DNA from 2 places in the Delftia sp. RIT313 genome. Region 1 is predicted to be linked to the other one. Evidence: predicted binding sites of a transcription regulator. Region 1 holds the regulator's gene; the other holds the start of a gene.
The links. The regulator FNR, encoded in region 1, switches genes on or off when oxygen is low (the NO sensors DNR and NnrR bind a similar motif). The targets are predictions, from matches to a motif close to TTGATNNNNATCAA.

Region 1 (8,689 bases):
ACTCGCTCAAGGCCTCGCTGGGCAAGTCCAAGTTCACGGCCTGCGCAGCCTGCCACGGCATGGACGGCAAGGGCAACCAGGCCCTGGGCGCGCCCAACCTGACCGATGACATCTGGCTGCACGGCTGGGGCGAGGCCGCCATCACGGCCATGATCAACAACGGCAAGCACAACGAGATGCCTGCCCAGAAGGACAAGCTGACCGAGGCGCAGATCGCGGTGCTTGCTTCCTATGTCTGGGGCATGTCGCACAAAGACGGCGCAGTCCGTCAGTAAGCACAGGGGCGGCGCTGCGGCGCCGCCTTTTTGCGTTTTGAGTTTTCAGATATTTCAAAAAAACAAAGGAACCCACCATGAAGCCCGAGAGCGGGGATGACACCGGGAAGCCTCCCCGCAAAGTCATTCCGATCACGCCGGCCACGCCTGATCCGGGCGAGCTGGTGTCGATGTTCGAGTCGGAAAAGAAGGTCTACCCGCGCTCCATCAGCGGTGTCTTCGCACGCTGGCGATGGGCCCTGGTGTTTCTCACCCAACTGGTTTTCTACGGCCTGCCCTGGCTGGAGTGGGGCCAGCGCCAGATGGTGCTGTTCGACCTCGGAACGCGGCGCTTCTATCTCTTCGGGCTGGTGCTGTACCCGCAGGACTTCATCTACCTGGCGGGCCTGCTGATCATCTCGGCGCTGGCATTGTTCCTGTTCACGGCCGTGGCCGGGCGCCTGTGGTGCGGCTTCTCGTGCCCGCAGACGGTCTACACCGAGATCTTCATGTGGGTGGAGCGCAAGGTCGAAGGCGACCGCAGCGCGCGCATGCGGCTGGACAAGAACGGCTGGACCTTCGAGAAGGCCTGGAAGAAGTCGCTCAAGCAGTTGCTGTGGATCGCCATTGCGCTGTGGACCGGCTTCACCTTCGTGGGCTACTTCGTGCCCATCCGCGAGCTGGGCGGCGAGCTGCTGGCGCTGCAGGGCAGCTGGCAGATGTTCTGGGTGCTGTTCTACGGCTTTGCCACCTATGGCAACGCGGGCTACATGCGCGAGCAGGTCTGCAAGTACATGTGCCCCTATGCGCGCTTTCAGAGCGCCATGTTCGACCGGGACACCATGATCGTCAGCTACGACACGGGCCGGGGCGAGCCGCGTGCGCCGCGCACCAAGAAGGTGGACTACAAGGCCCAGGGCCTGGGCGACTGCATCGACTGCAAGATGTGCGTGCAGGTCTGCCCCGTGGGCATCGACATCCGCAACGGTCTGCAATACGAATGCATTGGCTGCGGCCTGTGCATAGACGCCTGCAATTCCATCATGGACAAGATGGAGTACCCGCGCGGCCTGATCCGCCTGACCACGCAGAACGCCATGGCCGGCCTGTGGCGGCGTGCCCAGGTGCTGCGCCGCATCTTCCGTCCGCGCGTGCTGATCTACTCGGCCGTGCTGATCGGCTTGAGCGTGGCCATGATCGTGAGCCTGGCGCTGCGCCAGTCGGTCAAGGTGGACGTGATCCGCGACCGCGCCTCGCTGTCGCGCATCGTGGCGGGCGGCAAGCTGGAGAATGTCTACCGCCTGCAGATCATGAATGCCACCGAGCAGGCCCAGCGCTACCGCATCAGCGCCCACGGCCTCGATGGGCTGGAGCTGGCGTCCGAGCAGGAAGTCGAGGTCGGCCCGGCCGAGACGCGCGGCATTGCGGCGCGCCTGCAGATTCCCTACGGTTCGGCCGAGCCGGGCTCGCACACCGTATTCTTCGATATCGATGCCGTGCATTCGGGCGCGGGACGCGCGTCCGAAAAGGCCGTCTTCCTGGTGCCCCGGTGATGTTCCTGGCAGGCGCGGCAAGGTCCGCGCCTGCCGCCTGAAAGAAAGAGGTTTCCCATGTCTTCCAGTCCCGCAGTGTCCGCGCCCGCGCAGGCTCCCTCGCACCCCGACGCCGGCAAGCCCTGGTGGAAGTTCGGCCATGTCTGGCTGGTGGTGGCCGGCCCGGCGGCCGTGGTGGTCGCTGCCGTGATCACGGCCATCATCGCCATCAATGGCGCCGATCCCGTGATCGACCCCGACTACTACCGCAACGGCATCACGATCAACGAGCGTGCCGATGGCGTGCGCGAAGTGCCCAAGAGCATGGCGCCCGCCGTCACCGGCCGCAACCATGCGGCCACGCCCGCGCACGATCACCCCACGGACCGCTGATCGCCGTGCACCCCTGCAAGAGGCCGCAGTCGCGGCCTTTTTGCATGGCGGATCGCATCTCCGGCATGCGCGACGGGTGAGGGTTTCCTACAGGCGTGCAGGGCGCTGCGGGGCTTGGCGCCATGCGTTGGCGCGGCGCACAATGAAGGCGACCCCTCGACAGCACAAGGAGATCGCTGATGTTGGCCCAACGCTGGATGTGGATTGCCTGGCCTGCCTTTCTGGCAGCCGCCGTGATGGAGATGCTGGTTTTTGCCTTTGTGGACCCCCTGGAGCTGCATTGGCTCGGCGACCTGGGCTGGTCGCGCCAGGGCATCTACACGCTGGCCTTCTTCGCCTTCTGGGGCGTGACCATGCTCTCCAGCCTGATGACCACCATGCTGGGCCGCTCGGCCCGCGATCTCAATGACGGCGTGGTCTCCGAGCCCGACCCGGACCTGGCCATGCAGGGGCTGGGGCGGGACTGAGCGAGAGCCCGCCGCAATGAACAAGGCCCGCTGTCGCGGGCCTTGTTCATTGGCGGATGAATGCTTGCCGCCCTTGCAGCCTCACTGGCACTGCTGGCTGTTGACGATGCGCTTGAGCGCCTCCGTGTCCAGGATGCGCAGATGGCGCTGGCGCACCTCGATGATGTTGTCGTCCGCGAACTTGGAGAAGGTGCGGCTCACCGTCTCCAGCTTCAGGCCCAGGTAGCTGCCGATTTCCTCGCGCGTCATGCGCAGCACCAGTTCGGACTTGGAAAAGCCCCGCGCATGCAGGCGCTGCACCAGGTTGAGCACGAAGGCGGCCAGGCGCTCTTCGGCGCGCATGCTGCCCAGCAGCAGCATCACGCCGTGTTCGCGCACGATCTCGCGGCTCATGACCTTGTGCACATGGTTTTGCAGGGCCGTGACCTCGCGCGACAGGTCTTCCAGCTTGTCGAAGGGCATGACGCAGACTTCGGCGTCTTCCAGCGCGACGGCATCGCAGGTGTGGTGGTCGTTGACGATGCCGTCCAGGCCGATGATCTCGCCGGCCATCTGAAAGCCCGTGACCTGGTCGCGTCCATCCTCGGTGGCCACGCAGGTCTTGAAGAAGCCGGTGCGGATGGCGTACAGCGAGGTGAATGTCTCGCCGTTGCGAAACAGCAGGCCTCCGCGCTTGACCTTGCGGCGCGTGGCCACGATGTCGTCGATGCGCTGCATCTGCTCGGCATCCAGGCCCATGGGCATGCACAGTTCGCGCAGGTTGCAGTTGGAGCAGGAGGCTTTGATGGTCTGAAGGTTCATGGAGTGATAAACATCAGCGGCACACAGCGTGCCGGCGGTGACCTCGTGGATTGCGATGAGTTGGATCAAATTGTCGCAGCAGTCCCTCAAACAACTCTTGATATGAGTCAAGGACATGACCGATGTGCTGCGGCACAGTCGAGGTATTAGAGGAAAAAACCCATGACCGCTGTCACCCCAGAGCTGCTGCGTCGCTTTGACGTACCGGGGCCCCGATACACCTCGTTCCCTACCGCCGACCGCTTTGTCGAGGCCTTTGGTGCAGAGGACTATATCCTGGCGCTGCAACAACGCAAATCGAGTACCGCAGCGCGTGCCACGCCTTTGTCGCTGTATGTGCACGTGCCTTTTTGCGAGTCGCTCTGCTACTACTGCGCCTGCAACAAGATCGTGACGCGCCACCACGATCGCGCCGCCGTCTACCTGGACTATCTGGCGCGCGAGATGGCCTTGCACACGGCCCATTGCGGCAAGGGCCAGACCGTCAGCCAGCTGCACCTGGGCGGCGGCACGCCCACCTTCTTCTCCGACGACGAGCTGCGCACGCTGATGGGCCTGTTGCGCGAGCATTTCAAGCTGGAGCCGGGTGGCGAGTACTCCATCGAGGTCGATCCGCGCACCGTCAGCGTCGAGCGCCTGGTCGTGCTCAAGGAGCTGGGCTTCAACCGCCTGAGCTTCGGCGTGCAGGACTTCGACGAGCAGGTGCAGATCGCGGTGCACCGCGTGCAGCCGGCCGAGCAGGTGTTCGAGCTGGTGGCGGCCGCGCGGCAGCTGGGCTTTGCCTCCATCAACGTGGACCTGATCTACGGCCTGCCCAAGCAGACGCCCGAATCCTTCGAGCGCACGCTGGCCCAGGTCAACGCGCTGCGGCCCGACCGCATCGCGCTCTATGCCTATGCCCACCTGCCCGAGCGCTTCAAGCCGCAGCGGCGCATTGCGGCCGAGGATCTGCCCCAGGGGGCCGACAAGCTGGCCATGCTGTCGCGTTCCATCGCCGCGTTCATGGACGGTGGCTATGTCTATGTGGGCATGGACCACTTCGCCCTGCCGGAGGACTCGCTGGCCGTGGCCAAGCGCCAGGGCCGGCTGCACCGCAACTTCCAGGGCTACAGCACCCAGCCCGACTGCGACCTGATCGCGCTGGGCGTGTCGGCCATCGGCAAGGTGGGCGCCAGCTACAGCCAGAACGCCAAGACGCTGGAGGAGTACTACGACGCCATCGACGCCAGCCACCTGCCCGTGGTGCGGGGCCTGGCGCTGTCGCGCGACGACCTGGTGCGCCGCGCCGTCATCATGGCCATCATGTGCCAGGGCGCCGTGCTGTTCGAGCCCATGGAGCAGGCCTGGCTGCTAGGCTTTCGCGAGTACTTCGCGCCCGAGATGGCGGCCCTGGAGGACCTGCAGGCCAAGGGCCTGGTGCAGATCAGCGACGAGGGCTTCCAGGTCACGCCCATGGGCTGGTACTTCGTGCGCGGCGTGGCCATGCTGTTTGACCGATATCTGCAGGCGGACAAGAACCGGGCGCGGTTTTCGAGGATCATCTAGGCCCCATGCTGTTGTCGCTGCTCTGGACCGCTTTGATCATGGGGCTCGTCGGCGGGCCCCATTGCCTTGCCATGTGCGCTGCGCCCTGCGGCGTGGTCACGGGCGGGGCGGGGCAGGGCGGCGGCTCGCAGGTGGTGGCCGTGCATGGATTGCAAAGCCGGCTGTGGCTGCGCACGGCGCTGTTCCACGGCGGCCGTCTGGCCGGCTATGCCAGCCTGGGCGCTGCCTCGGCCCTGGCCATGGAGAGCCTGTCCTGGCTCACCAGCCAGACCACGGCGCTGCAGCCGTTCTGGACGCTGACCCATGTCGCCGTGATGGCCTGGGGCCTGGCCATGATGGTGCAGGCCCGCCAGCCCGCCTGGCTGGAGTCTGCCGGTCGCGCCGCCTGGCGGCGCGTGCAGCCCTGGGTGTCGGCGCCGGGCGGTACGCTGGCGGCAGGCTATGCCTGGGCGCTCATGCCTTGCGGACTGCTGTATTCGGCCGTGCTGGTCGCCGCGCTCAGCGGCGGCCCGTTGCAGGGCGCGCTGGCCATGGCGGCCTTTGGCGTGGGCAGCGGGCTGTGGCTGGTGGCCGGCCCCTGGCTGTGGCGGCTGGGCCGGCAGCGCCTGAACGGCCTGCGCGCCGAATGGGGCACGCGCCTGGCCGGCCTGATGCTGGTGGGCGTGGCCGTCTGGGCGCTGTGGATGGACCTGATCTACAAGCCCAGCCTCTGGTGCCGTTGAGCAACAGCTGAGGCCAGACTTGGCACCTGGGGTCGCGGATTGGCTGCGAGGCCCTCAGAACTGGAGATAATGCCCGAATCATCGGCTTACATATTGCCGATTCCTTCAGCCTCGGGGCCGTTGCCGCGCGTGAACCATTCCGTCCTCATCGATATCCGAGACCTCCGTCCGGGCATGTTTGTCCAGCTCGATGTTGGGTGGCTGAACCATCCCTTTCCGGTCAGCAGCTTCAAGATCACCTCCAGCGCACAGATCCAGACCCTGAAATCCCTGGGCCTGGAGGTGGTGCGCTGTGTCCCGCACAAAAGCGACACCTGGCCCGCCGAGGTGCGCACCCCGCCGCCGCAGGAGCTGCCGCCCGTCGTGGTGGCCCCCGAGCCTGCACCCACCGAACCTGCTCCAGCACCGTTGCTGCTGTCCGTGCCCGACTGGCGCGGCCGGCTGGAGGACTGCAATGCGCGCTTTCAGAAGGTGGAGCGTGGCTATGTGGCCATAGAGACCACCATTGCCAGCGCGCCCGAGCAGGCGCGCATGCCCACCGAGGCCCTGGTCGATGGCTGCCTGGCCGAACTGGCGGGCCCGCAGGACGTGGCCATTCACCTGCTGTCCGATGGCGTGGGCAGCAGCCAGAGCGTGCATGCCGTCAACGTGACCGTGCTCAGCCTGCTGCTGGGCCGGGCCCTGGGCCTGCGGGAATCGCTGCTGCGCGACCTGGGCCTGGCGGCGCTGCTGCATGACGCGGGCAAGCCCGTGGCCGGTGTCGAAGGCATGCACGGCCTGGCCCTGGAGCCTTCCGTGCCCGACGCCCTGCGCGAGCGCTACGAGCGCCATGTGGGCGAATCCGTGGCCATTGCCATGCGCATGGGCCTGTCGGCCCAGGTCACCACGGCCATCGCCCAGCACCATGAATGGGCCGACGGCACGGGGTTCCCGCTGAGCCTGGTGGCCGAAGACATGGAGCTCACGGGCCAGATCCTGGCCCTGGTCAACAGCTACGATCGCCTGTGCAATCCCGGCGATGCACAGACGCCGCATACGCCGCACGAGGCCCTGTCCATGCTGTTCAGCCGGCTGCGCGACAAGTTCGCCGCGCCCGTGCTCAATGGCTTCATCCGCATGATGGGTGTGTTCCCCCCGGGCTCGGTGGTGGAGCTGACCGACGGGCGCCATGCCATGGTCATGTCCGTGAATGCATCACGCCCGCTCAAGCCCTCGGTGATGGTGCACGATGCCGGCGTGCCGGCCGCGCAGGCGCCCGTGCTGGCGCTGGAGCTGTTTCCCGAGCTGGGCATACGCCGGGGAGTGGCGCCCGCGCAACTGCCGCGCGATGCGCTGGACTACCTGTCGCCGCGCCGGCGTGTCTGCTATTACTTTGAACGGGCGGTGGAGTTGGATCCACCGAAGGTGGCGTCTTGAACAAGCAAGCGCTCAACCGCGCCTGGCCCCGCCTGCTCGATGCACTGCAGGAGGCCCTGTGGCTGATCGATGCGCGCACCCTGAAGGTGCTGCGCGCCAACGCCGCCAGCGAATCCGTCACCGGCTATGAGGCCGATGCGGCCCCGGGCCTGCCCGTGCAGGTGCTGGCCGCCACGCCGCAGCAGCAGGCTTTCTGGAGCGATCCCTTCAACTGGCAGGCCGGAGCCCAGTTCATTGCCGAGGTGCGCCGCGCCGATGGCCAGCTGGCGCCCGTGGAGATGCGCGTGCGCGCGCTCGATGGCGAGGTGCTGCTGGTCAGCATGCTGGACCGGCGCGAGCAGGCCTTGCACGAGGCCGAGTTCGAGAGCCTGCTGGGCGAGCTGCGCGCCACGCTGGAGTCCGCGGCCGACGCCATCCTGGTCTGCGATCCCGATGGCCGCATCCGCGCCTTCAACCACCGCTTTGCCACGCTCTGGGGCATTCCCGAGGCGCTGCTGGTGCGCCGCAACGACGTGGCCATCCTCGACCACCTGGCCAGCCAGGTGCGCGATGCCGAATCCTATGCGCGCCAGTTGAAGCTGCTGTCGGCCCAGCCCCTGATGGAGGCGGCCGACGTGCTGGACCTGCGCGACGGACGCATCCTGGAGCGCCGCGCCGTGCCCCAGCTGCGCCGGGGCCTGCCCATGGGGCGGATCTTTTCCTTTCGCGACATCACGGCCGAGGCCCAGACCCAGGCGGGCCTGGAGCTGGCCGCGCGCGTCTTCGAGTCCAGCCTGGACGGCATCTTCATTGCCGACGGCTACATGGATGTGGCCCGCACCAACCCGGCCTGCGAACGCCTGCTGGGCGGCATGCCCGTGCAGGGGCGCACGGTGGAGTCGCTGTTCGAGGCCTCCGAAGGCCAGGCCGACACCCTGGGCGACCTGGCCCGCATCCAGTGGCACCAGGGCGGCTTCTGGGAGGGCGACCTGTGGCTGCGCCAGGCCGGCGGCGCGCGCTGCGCCGTGCGCCTGTCCTGGGTGCCGCTGCGCAACGCGCAGGGCGACGTGGTGCAGAGCATCGGCTTCATGCGCGACCTCACGCAGCAGCGCGTGGCCCAGCAGCGCATTGAACAGCTGGCCTACAGCGACGCGCTCACCGGCCTGCCCAACCGCCTGAACCTGACGGAACGCGTGGATGCAGCCATCGAGGCCGCGCGCGCAGGCGGCACGGTGTTCAGCATCCTGTTCATCGACCTGGACCGCTTCAAGATCATCAACGACTCGCTGGGCCACCAGTTCGGCGACCGCGTGCTCAAGCTGGTTGCGCAGCGCCTGAGCGACTGCATGCGGCCCGTGGACATCCTGTGCCGCCTGGGTGGCGACGAGTTCGTGCTCTATCTGCAGGGCTGCAACGCCGAGCTGGCCGCTTCGGTGGCCAAGCGCATCCTGCAGGAGATGGAGCGCCCCTTCCTGCTCGACGGCCTGGGTTTCTCCGTGCAGTGCAGCATCGGCGTGGCCCAGTACCCGGCCGATGGCCTCACGCTGGATGAGCTGATCCGCCAGGCCGACACCGCCATG
Region 2 (8,689 bases), on a different contig from region 1:
ATGTGTTCACCGACCCCAACTGCCCCTATTGCAACCAGCTGTGGAACGATGCCCGGCCCTGGGTGGAGAGCGGCCAGGTGCAGTTGCGCCACATTCTGGTGGGCATCCTCAAGCCCAGCAGCGAGGGCAAGGCCGCCGCCTTGCTGACCGCGCGCCAGCCCGAGCAGGCCCTGGCCGAGCACGCACGCGCCTATGCCAAGGCCGGCCGCGCCAGCGCAGAGGGCGCGGGCGCCACGCCGCTGGCCCCGGTGCCGCAGGCCACGCGGCAGGTGCTGGCCAACCATGCCTCGCTGATGTCCACCTGGGGCCTGCGTGCCACGCCGGCCCTGGTCTGGAAGGATGACAAGGGAGTGGTGCAGGTACGCACCGGCCTGCCGCCGGGCCTGCTGGAAGAGGTCATGGGGCCGCGTGGCAGGAAATGACGAGGACGACCATGAGCACAAGCCGTTCTCCCGCCGCTTCCACCTCCTCCAGCGACTGGAGCGACCTGTTCCCCGCCCGGCCGGATGCGCCGCCGCTGCGCATCGTGCTGCATGCGCCCACGCCCGGCGCCCTGGCCCGTGCACGCAGCAATCTGGCCAACCTGCGCCAGGACCGGCCCGGTGCCGAGGTCCGCATCGTCATCAACGGCCCGGCCGTCGAGGCGCTGCTGGACGCCGCGCCGGGCACGCCGCAGCATCTGGATGCGGCCGCCCTGGCCCATGCGCTGGTCTGCCCGAACACGCTCAAGAAGCTCGGCCGCGAGGCGCCTGCCGGCATGCGCGTGCTGCCGCAGGGCGGCATCGAGTCACTGGCCCTGCTGCAGCAGTCGGCCTGGTGCTACGTGCGCTGCTGAGCGGCCTGCGCCAGCGAGGCCAGGCAGCGCGCCTGCCATTGGTACTCGGGCTCGAAGGACTCGCGGTCCGTGACGGCGCCGTGGCCGCCCTCGCCATAGACCATGGCGTAGGCCGCATAGTCGGCCGCCTGCAGCGCCCGGCCCGCCAGCCCATGGGCCGTGGCATAGGTGGCGGACACGGCGGCATGGCCGCAGCCGTCGAGGGAGCGTGATCCCTGGTGGTGGTTGGCCAGGCTGGCGGCCTCGCGGGCCAGGCGGTCCAGCTCCTGCCTGTCGATCTGGCCGTCCAGGTAGCGGCGAAGGCCTTGTGCGCAGCGGATGACGTCCGGGTCTTCCAGCAGGTGCGCGATGCGGTCCACGCAGGCCTGTGTGAATTGCAGCCTCAGGTGCTCGCCGGCTTCGGCGGCAAGGTCCAGTTCCGAAGCAAGGCTGTTCAGGGCATGGTTCATGGAGAACTCCTTGGCAGTGGCGACACAAGCAGCGTAGACCGGGGCCGCGCACGGAAACAAGAGGGTGATTTCCGATACGCGCCCCGCATTCCCGAGGAATGCAGTCACCCTGTTAACCCCGTCTTAATCCCTGCGCCACACGCTATGGACTGCCTTGGGCGCCTGTCCATGGCAGGCAGTCGGTGGCACTTTGCAAGCCCATTACTTGACTCACATCAAGCCGCCAAGGCCCTGAATTTCATATATTAAATTCAATATAAAAAGCATATTTTTAATGCTTTATTGAGTTTGAGCGACCACGATCCGTGGCCGCAGGACGATGAAAGACAGGCCATGCCAAAAACATCCCGCGCCGGCAGCGGCTGCAACGACTGCAGCTGCAAGCCCTCCTCCCAGGACATCCCCGCCCGCACCGTCCCCCATGCGCAGCCCGCCGCCGGCAAGCGCGGCTTCCTGCAGGATCTGCTGGCCGCCGCCATGGCGGCCGTGGCCCTGCCCGTGGCGGCGGCCACGCCCGGCACCCCAGGTTTTCAACCACCGCGCCGTCCCGGCGAGGCCGGCAGGCGCTACGGCATGCTGGTGGACCTGCGCCGCTGCATAGGCTGCCAAGCCTGCACGGTGAGCTGCTCCATGGAGAACCTGCCACCGCTGGGCCAGTTCCGCACCACGGTGCTGCAGTACGAGGTGCAGCACGCGGGCAACGAGGACCTGCCGCCGGCCATGCTCAACCTGCCGCGCCTGTGCAACCACTGCGACAACCCGCCCTGCGTGCCGGTCTGCCCGGTGCAGGCCACCTTCCAGCGCAGCGACGGCATCGTGCTGGTGGACAACGAGCGCTGCGTGGGCTGCGGCTACTGCGTGCAGGCCTGCCCCTATGACGCACGCTTCATCAACCACGAGACGCAGACCGCCGACAAGTGCACCTTCTGCGAGCACCGCCTGGAAGCCGGACTGCTGCCGGCCTGCGTGGAAAGCTGCGTGGGCGGCGCCCGCGTGATCGGCGACCTCAACGACGAGGGCAGCGAGATCCGCCAGCGCATGCGCGAGCACGCCAAGGACCTCAAGGTGCTCAAGCCCGCCATGGGCACGGACCCGCATGTGTACTACCTGGGATTGCCCGACGCCTTCGTCGACGGCGTGGACGGGCAGGCCAGCGTGCGGCTGGTCACTTCCCACTGAACGCAAGGAGCACCCCATGCACATCGTCGAACTCCTGACCCCCGCCTACGAATCGGCCTGGCTGCCCTGGGCCGTGCAGTACTTCTTCCTGGCCGGCATTGCCACGGGCGCCGCCCTGCTGGCCGCCGCCTGCGCCTGGGCGCCGCGCGCCAGCGCCATGGCGCGCCTGCTGCCGGCCGCCGTGCTGGTGCTGGCCGTCAGCGCCATCGCGGCGCCCGTGTCGCTGCTGGCCGACCTGCACCAGCCTGCGCGCTTCTGGCATTTCTATGCGCACTTCACGCCGTGGTCGTGGATGTCGGTGGGCGCCCTGCTGCTGCCGGTCTTCGTGGGACTGGCGCTGGCCTTCGTGCTGGCCTGGTGGCTGGGCCGGCCGCAGTGGCTGCGCTGGCTGGCGCCGCTGCTGGCCGTGTCTGCGCTGACCATCACCGCCTATACCGGCGCCGAGCTGATGGCCGTGCGCTCGCGCCCGCTGTGGAACACGCTGTGGGTGCCGCTGAACCTGGCACTCACGGGCTGGCTGGCCACGGTGGGCTGCATGCTGGTGACGGCGCGCTTTCTGCCCGCCCGCCACCGCCCCGATGCCGGCGCCCTGCAAGCCCTGCGCGTGCTGGGCCTGGCGCTGGCGCTGTGCCTGCTGGCCATGGTGGCGGTCTGGGCCGTTGCCGGCTGGCTGGGCCAGGGCCGCTCCTTCCAGGCGGCGCTGCAGCTGTGGCAGCAGTTTCCGGTCTGGCGCCTGAGCATGCTGGGCTCGGCCGTGGCCGGTGCCGCCCTGCTGTGGGCGCTGGTGCGGGGTGGGCAGCGCATGGCCTGCCCGCGCTACACGCTGGCCCTGGGGCTGGGCCTGGCCGCCGCGGCCTGGGCCTTCCGCTGGGCGCTGTTCATGGGCGTGCAGGGCGTGCCCAAGTACGGCGCGGGCCTGTACATCTACCACATGCCGCTGGGCGGCGACGGCCTGCTGGGCATGCTGGGCGTGGCCGGCCTGTGCATCGCGCTGGTGACGCTGGCCACCTGGGCGCTGGAGCTGTTTCCCGCGCGTTCGGCCACGGCCCGCGCCCTCTGACAACGCCGCCCTGACGACCCCTCACCCATTCACGGAGCGCGGCCCGCCACCGGCCGGCTGCGCCACAGAAAGCCTTTCATGACCGACAAGAAGAAACTCCCCCAAGCTCCCGAAGATTCCCTGGATGCCGAGGCCACACGCCGCCGCCTGCTGCTGCGCGGCGGACTCACCGCCGGTGGGCTGGCCGCCTTCGCGGCCGGCTACGGTGAAACACTGGCGCGCGGTGCCAAGGGCCTGGTCGCAGGCACCTCGGGCACGCCCACGGCCAGCGCCACGCGCGGCAATTCGCTGACGCCGGAGTTCCGCATCGACCCGGCCACGGGCGCGCTCGCCACCCAGCCCGGCCAGGTGGTCAGCCCGTCCAGCTGCCTGGGCTGCTGGACGCAGTGCGGCGTGCGCGTGCGTGTCGATACCGCCAGCAACCGCATCCTGCGCGTGGCAGGCAACCCCTACCACCCGCTGGCCACCACGCGCCCGGCCGCCATGGAAGAACCCGTGCGCGAGGTCTACGCCAAACTGGGCAAGGAGCTGGGCCTGGAAGGCCGGGCCACGGCCTGCGCGCGCGGCTCGTCCATGCTGGAGCACCAGAACGCGCCGCACCGCGTGCTCACCCCACTCAAGCGCGTGGGCCCGCGCGGCAGCGGCCGCTGGCAGAGCATTTCCTTCGAGCAGCTGGTGCAGGAAGTCTGCGAGGGCGGCGATCTGTTCGGCGAAGGCCAGGTCGAGGGCCTGCGCGCCATCTGGGACACCAGGACGCCGCTGGACGCCGACAACCCCGAGTTCGGCCCGCGCTCCAACCAGTTGCTGGTGACCGACGCCTCCAACGAAGGCCGCGCCCAGCTGCTGCGCCGCTTTGCGGGGCCGTCCTTCGGCACCGTGAACGTCAGCAACCACGGCGCCTACTGCGGCCAGAGCTTTCGCGTGGGCGCGGCAGCGGCCCTGGGCGACCTGCCCGGCATGCCGCACGGCAAGCCGGACTGGAGCCATGCCAGCTTCGGCCTGTTCATCGGCGCGGCGCCCGCGCAGTCCGGCAACCCCTTCCAGCGCCAGGGCCGCGAACTGGCCGAGGCCCGCTCGCGCGAGGACAACCGTTTCCGCTACGTGGTGGTCTCGCCCGTGCTGCCGACCTCGTCCAGCCTGGCTGCAGGCAGCGGCAACCGCTGGCTGGCCGTCAAGCCGGCCAGCGACCTGGCCCTGGCCATGGCGCTGATCCGCGTCATCCTGGACGAGGCACGCCATGACACGGGCTTTCTCGCCCAGCCCGGCCCGGCCGCCATGCAGGCGGCGGGCGAGGCGTCCTGGAGCAATGCCACGCACCTGCTGGTCAACGAGCCCGGCCACCCGCGCCATGGCAGCTTTCTGCGCGGCGCCGACCTGGGCTGGGCCCTGCCTGCGCCAGCCGAAGACGGCAAGCCGGCCCAGGATGTGTTCGTGGTGCAGCGTGCCGATGGCAGCCTGGCGCCGCACACCCAGGCCGAGCCTGCACAGCTGATGGTGCGCACCCGCGTGGCCGTGCCCGGCCTGAAGGCCGAAGGCGCAGACCAGGCCCCCGAGCTGTCGGTCTGCTCCTCGCTGGCCAAGCTGCATGAGCAGGCCAGCCTCAAGACACTGGACGAGTACGCGGCGCTGTGCGGCGTGGCGCGCGGCGAGATCGAGGCGCTGGCGCGCGAGTTCACCAGCCATGGCAAGCGCGCCGTGGCCGATGCGCATGGCGGCACCATGAGCGGCGCGGGCTTCTACACCGCCTACGCCATCAGCATGCTCAACACCCTGGTGGGCAACCTCAACGTGCAAGGCGGGCTGGTGCTGGATGCCGGCCCGTTCGGCCCCTTCGGCCCCGGCCCGCGCTACGACTTCGCCAACTTCGACGGCAAGGTCAAGCCGCGCGGCCTGGCGCTGTCACGCCACCGCCAGCCCTACGAGAAAAGCGCGGAATTCCAGCGCAAGCGCGGGGGCCAGCCCGAGGGCGCGAAGGACTACCCCGCCGCCCAGGCCCCGTGGTATCCGGCCGTGGGCGGCCTGTCCAGCGAGATGCTGGCCAGCGCGCTGGCCGGCTACCCCTACCGCGCCAAGGCCTGGATCAACCACATGAGCAACCCCGTCTACGGCATTGCGGGCTTTCGCAATGCGCTGGTGGACGATCTCAAGGACCCGAAGAAGCTGCCGCTGATCGTCTCCATCGACCCCTTCATCAACGAGACCAGCGCGCTGGCCGATTTCATCGTGCCCGATACCGTGACCTACGAGAGCTGGGGCATCTCGGCGCCCTGGGCCGACGTGGTGGCCAAAAGCTCCACCGTGCGCTGGCCCGTGGTGCAGCCCGCCGTGGCGCGCACGGCCGGCGGCCAGCCCGTGAACGTGGAGAGCTTCCTCTTCGCCGTGGCAGAACGGCTGGGCCTGCCGGGCTTTGGCGAGGCCGCCATCAAGGACGCCCAGGGCCAGCCCCATGCGCTGCGCTCGGCCGAGGACTTCTTCATCCACGCCCTGGCCAACGTGGCCTGGGCAGGCGGCAAGCCCGTGCCGGCGGCCAGCGATGACGACATCGCCATCACCGGCGTGGACAGGCTGGTGCCCGCGCTGCGCCAGCGCCTGAAGGACGATGAATGGCGTCAGGTGGCCATGCTGCTGACGCGCGGCGGGCGCTTCGACCGCATCGAGGACGCCTGGAAGGACGGCCACACCCGCAAGGCCCACGCGCCTGCCCTGCAAGTGTGGAGCGAGGAGCTGGCCCGCATGCGCCACGCCATGACGGGCGAGCGCTACAGCGGCTGCCCCACCTGGTATCCGGCGCGGCTGGCCGACGGCAGCGCCATGCGCACGCATTTCGGCGAGCAGCAATGGCCGCTGCTGCTGACCTCGTACAAGTCCAACCTGATGAGTTCCATGTCGATTGCCGTCTCGCGGCTGCGCCAGGTGCATCCGCACAACCCGGTGTCCCTGCACCGCGATGACGCCGAGCGGCTGGGCATCGCCAACGGCGACACGGTGCGCATCCGCACGCCGGGCGGCGCGGTGACGGCCGTGGCCATGGTGCGCGACGGCGTGATGCCGGGCACCGTGGCCATCGAGCACGGCTACGGCCACCGCGAGCTGGGCGCGGGCCGCCACAGCATCGACGGCCAGCCCATGCCGGTGAACGCCGAGCATGCCAATGGCGTGAACCTCAATGACCTGGGCTTTGCCGATCCCACGCGGCCCGGCTGCAAAAACGTGTGGGTGGACTGGGTGTCCGGCGCCACGGTGCGCCAGGGCCTGCCTGCGCGCATCGAGAAGGTCTGATCAGCGGGCGGAGCTGGCGACAGGTGCAGCGTCGGCCTGCCAGCCGCCCCCCAGCGCCTGGTACAGCGCAATGGCGTTTTCCAGCTGGCTCTGGCGCAGGCGTATGACTTCCTGCTGGGCCTGGAAGAGATTGCGCTGGGCGTCCAGCTCTTCCAGGTAGCTGGCGTAGCCGGCCTCGTAGCGGTCCTTGGCAAAGCCCAGGGAACGCTGCAGCACCGCCTCGCGCTCGCTGGCGTGCTGCCACTGCGACTGCAGGCGCTGGGTGCCGACCAGGGCGTTTTCCACATCGGCCAGGGCCTTGATCACCACGCCACGGTAGGCATAGGCGGCCTGGTCGCGCTGGGCGGTCACGGCGTCGAACTGCCCTTGCAGCCGGCCGCCCGTGAACAGCGGCGCCAGCACGCTGCCGCCCAGGGCCCAGACCGTGGCCGGGTGGTATTGCAGGGCGTTGACCAGCAGGCTGCCGGCACTGGCCGTCAGCGAGACCTGGGGCAGGAAGGCGGTGCGCTGCACGGCCAGGCTTTCGTCGGCGGCCGCCAGCTGCAGCTGCGCCCGTGCAATGTCGGGGCGGCGCTGCAGCAAGGCCGAAGGCAGGCCGGCCGCCGGCGCAGGCGGCGGTGCGCCCAGCGCAGCGGACTGGCCGTCGGTTGTTGCCATGAGCGCGGCTGCCTGCTCGTCACCCTCGCCGCCGGCCAGCAGCAGGAGCGCCGTGCGCTGGCGCGCCAGCGACAGCTCCAGCTGCTCCACGGCCTGCTGCACGGATTGCAGCTCGGCCTGGGCCTGGGTGAGCTGTAGCTGCGAGGTGTAGCCCACGCGCGCCTGATCGTCAGCCAGGCGCAGGGCCTGTTCGCGCGAGCGGGCCGTGGCCTGGGCCACTTGCAGCTGCGATTGCAGCGAGCGCAGGCCCACATAGGCCTGGGCCGTGGTGGCGGCCACGGCCAGGGCCACGGCGTCGCGGTCGGCCTCGCTGGCCTGCAGGCGCAGGGCAGCGGCCTTTTCCAGGTGGGCGATGCGGCCCCACAGATCAGGCTCCCAGCTGGCCTGCAGGCCGGGCTGAACCGAGCGCGTGTGCGCCAGGCCCCGCGCGCCCAGGCTGCGGCCTGTGGAGGCGCCGGCCGTGGCCGAGAGCTGGGGCAGGCCCGCAGCGCCTGCCACAACCAGGTTGGCCCGCGCCTCATCCACGCGCGACAGGGCCAGCAGCACATCGTTGTTGCGGGACTGGGCCAGTTCCACCCAGCGCGTGAGCAGCGGATCGCCAAAGGCCTGCCACCACGATGCCTGGACGGCGGCGGCCGGCTCCTGCCCTGCCCCGCTCCACTGGGCGGGCATGGGGGGCCGGGCCGCTTCAGGCGCGATGCTCAGCGGCGGCACGCTGCAGCCGGCCAGCGCGGCGGCGCAGGCGATGGCCATGGCCAGTGCGCGGGCGGTCATGGGCGGGCCTCCGGTTGGGGTGCGGGCTGCTGTGCGGGTTGCTGTGCGGGTTGGGGCTCAGGCTGCGCCGTATCCAGCCGCACCACCACCGACATGCCCGCGCGCAGCCGCGCGGCCAGCTCCTGGTCGGGATCGATTGCAATCTTGACCGGCAGGCGCTGCACGACCTTGGTGAAGTTGCCCGTGGCGTTGTCGGCCTTGAGCACGCTGAATTCCGAGCCAGTGGCAGGCGCGATCTCCAGCACGCGGCCCGTGAGGTGGGCGCCGCCCAGCGCATCGACGCTGAAGCGCACTGCCTGGCCTATGCGCACCTGGGCGGTCTGGGTTTCCTTGAAGTTGGCCACCACCCACAGCGTGTGCGGCACCACGTACATGAGCTGGGAGCCGGCCGTGACGTACTGGCCCCGGCGCACGCCCACCTCGCTGACCTGGCCATCGCCGGGCGCGTGCACCACG

Region 2: a site for FNR is predicted at 1,490-1,503, ahead of dsrO (sulfate reduction electron transfer complex DsrMKJOP subunit DsrO). Genes of this name have one in related genera too.

The regions. Positions count from the first base shown of each region.
Region 1 covers NZ_JFYT01000002.1:99,290-107,978, reverse strand. The annotation lists gene ccoP (cytochrome-c oxidase, cbb3-type subunit III) at 1-275, shown strand, start outside; gene ccoG (cytochrome c oxidase accessory protein CcoG) at 353-1,807, shown strand; gene BW39_RS02330 (FixH family protein) at 1,865-2,179, shown strand; gene BW39_RS02325 (hypothetical protein) at 2,359-2,646, shown strand; gene fnr (fumarate/nitrate reduction transcriptional regulator Fnr) at 2,728-3,447, opposite strand; gene hemN (oxygen-independent coproporphyrinogen III oxidase) at 3,610-4,992, shown strand; gene BW39_RS02310 (sulfite exporter TauE/SafE family protein) at 4,998-5,714, shown strand; gene BW39_RS02305 (HD-GYP domain-containing protein) at 5,784-7,130, shown strand; gene BW39_RS02300 (bifunctional diguanylate cyclase/phosphodiesterase) at 7,127-8,689, shown strand, end outside.
Region 2 covers NZ_JFYT01000039.1:2,885-11,573, forward strand. The annotation lists gene dsbG (thiol:disulfide interchange protein DsbG) at 1-422, shown strand, start outside; gene BW39_RS10140 (DsrE family protein) at 434-835, shown strand; gene BW39_RS10145 (hypothetical protein) at 820-1,284, opposite strand; gene dsrO (sulfate reduction electron transfer complex DsrMKJOP subunit DsrO) at 1,618-2,463, shown strand; gene nrfD (NrfD/PsrC family molybdoenzyme membrane anchor subunit) at 2,480-3,523, shown strand; gene BW39_RS10160 (tetrathionate reductase subunit A) at 3,602-6,802, shown strand; gene BW39_RS10165 (efflux transporter outer membrane subunit) at 6,803-8,233, opposite strand; gene BW39_RS10170 (HlyD family secretion protein) at 8,230-8,689, opposite strand, start outside.